Regions from separate parts of the Leisingera sp. S2M4 genome, predicted to be linked through region 1. Evidence: riboswitches for the same ligand, from Rfam matches in the RefSeq annotation. Region 1 holds a riboswitch; the other holds the start of a gene.

Region 1 (3,526 bases):
GATGCTTTCAAAATCGTCATGCTCATGGTCGTGGTGGCCGTCGTGGTGGCTGGGGCGGGCATCGAGATCGTCCTCGGCCGCCGCACCGAGACCCAGGATGATGCGCGGGTCGATGACGCCTTCGCTCATCGGCAGGATCGGCAACTTGCGCGGCGCCTCGGCTTCGATCACTGCGCGGGCTTTCTCGACGCCTGCGTCGCCGGCCAGGTCGGCCTTGGACAAAAGCACGATGTCGGCGCAGGAGATCTGGTCCTCGAATACCTCGGACAGCGGGGTTTCGTGGTCGAGGCTGTCATCCGCCTCGCGCTGGGCCTGAACGGCGTCCAGATCCGGCGCGAACTGGCCTTTGGCGACGGCCTCGGCATCGGCCAGCGCAATCACCCCGTCAACGGTGATGCGGGAGCGGATCGCGGGCCAGTCGAAGGCCTTCAAGAGCGGCTTGGGCAGCGCCAGGCCGGACGTCTCGATCACGATGTGGTCGGGTTTTTCCGGCAGTGCCATCAACTGTTCGATGGTGGGGATGAAGTCATCCGCCACGGTGCAGCAGATGCAGCCGTTGGCGAGCTCCATGATGTTTTCCGCCGGGCAATTGTCGTCGGCGCAGGATTTCAGGATATCGCCGTCGACCCCGGCGGTGCCGAACTCGTTCACCACCACGGCCAGGCGCTTGCCTTGCGGGTTCTGCATCAGGTGGCGGATCAGCGTGGTCTTGCCCGCACCCAGAAAGCCGGTGATGACGGTGACGGGGATCTTGTTGAGATCGCTCATGAATTACTCCTCAGAAGGAAAGGCGGCCGGCGGGATGCGGGCGACGGATTGTTTGCGGAAGACGGTGGGGCGCTCGCGCCAGGGCACCAGCCCGTCGGCGGTGGCGGCATAGGCGGCGGTGCCTGCGAGGATTTCGGCGACATGCGCGTCCGGGTCCATGTCGCCGTAGATGTAGCTCCAACGCGCCTCGCCGCCGGTCAGCGCAACGGAGCAGCCGCGCGAGCAGGCCGACAGGCATTTCACACCGCGCAGGGTGACGCCCTCGGGCATGCCCGCTTCTTTCAGGGCAGCGTGCAGGATGGCGCCGGGACGGGTGGCCTCTGGATCGGCGCCTTCGGTGCGGCAGGTCAGGCACACGGTCAGGGTGACCGGGTCTTTCGGGGCGGCGGTGGGCGCCTGTTCGTCAGCCAAAGGCACGTCTCCTGTCGTTGCAGGCATGCGGGATGGCCGAAAAGGGGCGGCGGTCTGCCTGCCTCTCACCCGGTCGCGGAACACCCCGCCCGCCCGTTGATCTCTCACACGCTGGCAGGTCTCCCGGCTTGCGGATGCCAGGGCGTTCGCCCTGTCGGCCATCCTGCCTTCCCGGGCTGTCCCAGTGGCATGGCGGCCTCATCCGGTCACGGTCGCGGGGGCGGCTGTGCTTGGGCCGTCAGTGGCCGCTGTCACATTCCCTCTTCGCCTGCAATTGCAGGAACCAGCGAAACCCCCTTGCGCTATCGCGCCCTTCTTTGTCAAGACTTGCGCCAAACAGCTGGAGAGCCCCCATGAGCGAAAAGTCTGAAACCGGCATTTCAGAAGAAGAAGCCGCCCGTCACGCGTCCAAGATGGCCAAGAAAAAGGCCGCGCGCGACCGGATGATGAAAACCAAGGACGGCGAGAAGGGGCTGATCATTGTCCACACCGGGCCGGGCAAGGGCAAGTCCTCGTCCGGCTTTGGCATGATCATGCGCTGCATCGCCCACAAGATGCCCTGTGCCGTGGTGCAGTTCATCAAGGGCGCCTGGCAGACCGGCGAGCGCACGCTGATCGAGGAGAACTTCAGCGATCTCTGCCAGTTCTACGCGATGGGCGAGGGCTTCACCTGGGAGACCCAGGACAAGGCCCGCGACATCGCCGCCGCGCAAAAGGGCTGGGAGAAGGCCAAGGAGATGATCCTCGACGAGCGCAACACCATGGTGCTGCTGGACGAGATCAACATCGCGTTGCGCTATGAGTATCTGGACCTGGAAGAGGTGCTGGAGTTCCTGGTGGAGAAGAAGCCGCCGATGACCCATGTGGTGCTGACGGGGCGCAACGCCAAGGAAGAGCTGATCGAGATCGCCGATCTGGTGACCGAGATGGGCCAGATCAAGCACCCGTTCCGCGCCGGGGTGAAGGCGCAGAAGGGCGTCGAGTTTTAAGCTGAGGGCGTAGCCTGCCTTGGTAGGCGCGAGTGCGCCTGCCGGGGGGCAGCCCGGCGGTGCCGCCGGGCAAAACACTTTTATGCGGCGAGCTGGGCTGCCTTGCCTTGGATGTAGGTATCCACCGCCGCGCGCTGGGCCTCATCCAGCCGCAGGCCCAGCTTGGTGCGCCGCCACAGGAAATCGTCACCTGCGCGCACCCATTCGCGGGCAATCGCCCAGTCGAGCTCCCGCGCGGTGATCGTTGCGCCGAAGTCCTCGCCCAGATCGCCGGCGGTCTTGGCATCGCCGAGCACTTCCCAGGCCTCGGTGCCATAGGCGCGGATCATCCGGCCCGCCCAGTAGGGCGTCAGGAAGGGGTAGTCCGCCGCCAATTTCGCAGTCAGCTTCTCGACATCCGTCACTGCAAAATCGCCGCCGGGAAGCGCCACGCCCGCGGTCCAATCATCGGGCAGCTGCGGAAATGCCTCGCCGATCTTGGCCAGCGCCGCCTCTGCCAGCTTGCGGTAGGTGGTGATCTTGCCGCCAAAAACGTTCAGCAGCGGCGCCTGTGCCTGATCCAGCGTCAGCACATATTCGCGGGTCGCCGCGGTGGCCGAGCTGGCACCGTCGTCATACAGCGGGCGCACCCCGGAGTAGGTCCAGACAATGTCGTCCCGCGTCACCGGTTTCTCAAAGTATTCAGATGCGAAATCAGCAAGATACTGCTGCTCTTCAGGGGTGCATTCCGGGGCGGTGTCGGGATCCGGGTGGTCGGCGTCGGTGGTGCCGATCAGGGTGAAATCCTGCTCGTAAGGTATGGCGAAGATGATCCGCCCGTCGGTGCCTTGGAAGAAATAGCAACGCCCGTGATCGAACAGCTTCGGCACGACGATGTGGCTGCCGCGCACCAAGCGGACGTTCTCGCGGCTGTTCTGGCCCAGTTTCTGGTGCAGCACATCCGCAACCCATGGCCCGCCTGCATTGACCAGCATCTTGGCGCGGTGCTCCTGCTCCTTGCCGCTGGCGTGATCGCGGGTGCGGATCACCCAGTGATCGGAATGGCGTTCTGCCGACAGCACTTCGGTGCGGGTCAGGATCTGCGCACCGCGCGCCTGCGCGTCGCGGGCGTTCAGCACCACCAGCCGGGCGTCTTCGACCCAGCAGTCGGAGTACTCGAATGCGGTCTGGAACTTGTCCTTCAGCACCTTGCCCGCCTCGTCCCGAGTCAGGTCCAGCTTGGCGGTGCCGGGCAGGATGCCGCGTTTGCCCAAGGAGTCGTACAGGAACAGTCCCAGCCGGATCAGCCAGGCCGGGCGACGGCCCTTCATCCAGGGCATGAAGGTCGTCAGCAGTTTCGAGGTCGGTGTTTCGCTGTC
Region 2 (3,526 bases), 450 kb from region 1:
TCGGGCGGTGTTGCGTTGCAGTGACAGGCAAGCCCGGATCGCGCAACATGGCTGGCTCCCGGCCAACCGGGCTGGCAAGGAAACCGCAAGATGCCTCGGGAGACCGCCATGAAACATGCAGAACAGGTGACTTTCGGTGGCGGTGCGCTGAACCGCGCCGCCCATCTGCGCACCGACGCTGTAGCGCTGGACGCAGCCTGGCGCGCAGCCGATGCAGCCGTGCTGCTGCTGTGGCGCGGCAAACCGCTGACCCGGCGCCCACAGGCAGAGGCTCCGCCACAGGGGCTTGCCCTGACGGCCCCCGATCACCCGCTTGTCGCCCCCCTGCGCGACACGGCCCTGTTCCTTGGCCTGACACCGCAGGGTGCACCGCGCTTTGCCTGCGACCTCGGCGACTGGCAGCCCGCGGATCTGGACGCAGCGTCGCTCGAGGCCTTCAGCGACGCCAGCGAACAGCAACACCCGGAACTGCCGCAGGGCCACGTCTTTGCCGAACTGCGCCGCATCATGACCATGCTCACGCCGCTGGAAGCCGAAATGGCCGCCACGGCAAAGGCGCTTCTGGCCTGGCACCGCAGCCACGGGTTCTGCGCCTGCTGCGGCGCGCCCAGCGTCATCGCGCAGGCGGGCTGGCAACGCCTCTGCCCTGCCTGCAAGGCGCCGCATTTCCCGCGCACCGATCCGGTGGTCATCATGCTCATCACCCATGGCGACAGCGTGCTCCTTGGCCGCTCGCCCGGCTGGCCCGAGGGGATGTATTCGCTGCTGGCCGGTTTTGTCGAACCGGGCGAGACGCTGGAAGCCGCCGTCCGGCGCGAGGTGCTGGAGGAGACCGGCGTGGAGGTCGGCGCGGTCAGCTACCTTGCCTCCCAGCCCTGGGCCTTTCCGATGTCGCTGATGTTCGGCTGCGCCGGCACCGCGCTGAGCCGCGACATCACCATCGACCCGGCCGAGATCGAAGACGCGCTCTGGGTCAGCCGCCAGGAGATGATGACGGCCTTTGCTGGCGAACACCCGTTGATCAAACCGGCCCGAAAGGGCGCAATTGCGCATTTTCTGCTCAAGAACTGGCTTGCGGACACGCTGGACTAGAGCGCATATTTGTGTCCAGCGCGAGAGGCACGCTCCCCCCTGTCACCGCACGGGGTACAACAGGCACGCACATCAGACATTCGGGACAGGCAGGCGAGCATGGAATTCAAAGGCAACGAAGATATCGAAGCACCTATTGCGGACGTTTTTGGGGCGATCTCCGACTTTGAACTGATGGAACGCTCCGCCCTGCGCCGCAGCATCGAGGTGCAGCGCACCGGCGATCCTGCCCACCCCGAGGCGGGGCTGACCTGGGATCTGAATTTTGCCTTCCGCGGCAAGCAGCGTGAGGCCCGGCTGGTCCTGGCCGACTATTCGCCGGTGACCGGCATGACCATCACCGGCGGTGGCAGCGGTCTGGATGGCCGCATGGAGGTGGAGCTGGTGCCCCTGTCCCCCCAGCGCACCCGCCTCTCGGTCCGGCTGAAACTGGAGGCAAGCACCCTGACCGGACGGTTGCTGCTGCAGTCTCTGAAACTGGCGCGCAACAACCTCAACCGTCGCTTCAAACTGCGCCTGGCCGATTACGCGGGCCTGACCGAGGCGCGGCTGAAGAGCACCGCCTGATCGCATCGCCCGACAGCCCCGGCTGGCGCCCCATTGGCAAGTCCATTGCAGGCAGACCTGCGGCCGCCGCGCGGTCGCCTTACGCTCCGTTCCTCCGGCGGCGGATGCGGATTTGCGATTGACGCGCCGGGTCCGCAGCCGCTACCGCTAAGGGGATGGTTCCCGCGCCGCGACGGATCGTGGCCGGGATGAAAAGGGAATGCGGTGCGTCCGGCCTCGGGCCGGACAAGTCCGCAACTGCCCCCGCAACTGTAAGCGGCGAGCGACCCCGGACAATCCACTGGCCCTCGGGCCGGGAAGGACCGGATCAGCATCGACCCGCAAGTCAGGAGACCTGCCATCACATGTGAAACTCGAACCCGGACGGGGCGTCCGGGCAGGGTCTGACGGCTGCGGTTGCCCGGCGACGGGCGGACTGGCACCGCTTCTCCCCCTGCCCCTCTGCCCCGCCACGCGCGGAGGGCGCATTGATGATTTGGAGCGACCAGACCCACGGCTACACGGCCACCGACTGTCCCGACCTGGGCCGTCCCTGCCCGGCAGCGGAACGCATGATCACCCGGTTAGCGGCGGCGTTGACGCAGGCGCGTCCGCTGACGCAGGAGGATTTTGAAATCACCGGCAACACCGTGCTGGACGGCTGCCCCAAGTCCTGCCCGGCGCAATTCGCCGCCAGCCATGACAGGATCCGCATCTACTGCGGTGTCGAGGCCCAGACCCCGCGGGCCGGGCTCGACCGTTTTGCGGATGCCATGTTCGGCGCCGGCGACAGTGGCTTTGCTGCCACCGCGGCAACGGCGCGCCCCTGCGCCCTGATCGAGGCGATCCCGAACCCCGCCCACGCACAAGCCGCAACGCAGGTTCCGCTCGGCTGACGCCTCCCGGCCCCCGCTACCGCGCTCGCGACCTGCGCCGTTGGCGGTCCGGCCCCGGCTGCTGCATGTCTTCAGCTGGGGCGCCGCAGCCGCATGCGACCGGCGTAGGCCCATTCCATCTGGGCCTGGGTCTCCACCGCGCAGGGGCGCAAGCTGCGCAGCCGCGCCAGCGCCTGCGCCGGCAGCTCGCCGGCTTCGATCATCAGCCGCAGCACCGCCATGCCAGAGCGCCCGCAGCCGCCCTTGCAATGTACCAGCACCCGACCGCCTCCGGCCAGCGCGCGCCGCGCCTTGCGGCTGGCGGTCGGCCATTTCAAGGCCACCCGCCTCGACGGGGTGTCGAAGTCCGCCACCGGCAAGTGGATCCAGCGACAGGCCATGCTTTGCAGATCCGCGCCCAGGCGCACACCGCCCGCGGCGACTTGCTCCGCCTCCGTTGTCATCGAGATCACCAGCCCCGGCTTCCACGCGTTGATCTGGGCGAGATCACCGACATAATCGCCACCGCTCCCCGGCAACTTGCACAGGGCCAGCAGACCGCCGCCAACCGACAGGGCGTGAAGGGTCAGATTGACGGGGTCGTGAGCCGCCATCGGCGCGGGCGTCGGCTGCTCCGCCACGCCAGAGGTTTTGTCAGAATGCATGGCGCCTCCCTGCCTGCGCGCGCCCCGCCCGATCCCACCCGGGCCTTACCACCGAGTCTAGCCGCGCCAGCCGCAAATCCCAAAAGGTTTTTCCGCCGCCCCGCGCCGCCCTTCTGCGGTGGACGAACCGGGCGCGCTCCAATACCCTGCGCGATACGCGGCATAACCAATCCGAATCCGGCACGAGACACCATGAGCGACACCCCCAGCGAAAGCGGCCCATCCCAATACCAGGTACTGGCGCGCAAATACCGGCCCGAGACCTTTGCCGACCTGGTCGGCCAGGACGCCATGGTCCGCACGCTGAAGAACGCCTTTGCCGCCGACCGCATCGCCCAAGCCTTCATC

Evidence for each region. A riboswitch is a leader RNA that binds a small molecule or an ion and turns the genes downstream of it on or off. The one in region 1 is predicted to bind cobalamin.
Region 2: another riboswitch for cobalamin. It lies ahead of ACZ52D_RS10020 (hypothetical protein); the one in region 1 lies ahead of ACZ52D_RS12165 (DUF1636 family protein).

The regions. Positions count from the first base shown of each region.
Region 1 is NZ_AP040861.1:2,511,529-2,515,054, forward strand. Features, by position in the region: gene cobW (cobalamin biosynthesis protein CobW) at 1-768, opposite strand, end outside; gene ACZ52D_RS12165 (DUF1636 family protein) at 772-1,179, opposite strand; cobalamin riboswitch at 1,276-1,482, opposite strand; gene cobO (cob(I)yrinic acid a,c-diamide adenosyltransferase) at 1,533-2,168, shown strand; gene glpD (glycerol-3-phosphate dehydrogenase) at 2,249-3,526, opposite strand, start outside.
Region 2 is NZ_AP040861.1:2,057,151-2,060,676, reverse strand. Features, by position in the region: gene nudC (NAD(+) diphosphatase) at 109-1,092, shown strand; gene ACZ52D_RS10025 (SRPBCC family protein) at 1,192-1,659, shown strand; cobalamin riboswitch at 1,799-2,015, shown strand; gene ACZ52D_RS10020 (hypothetical protein) at 2,130-2,534, shown strand; gene ACZ52D_RS10015 (protein-tyrosine phosphatase family protein) at 2,606-3,127, opposite strand; gene ACZ52D_RS10010 (DNA polymerase III subunit gamma/tau) at 3,371-3,526, shown strand, end outside.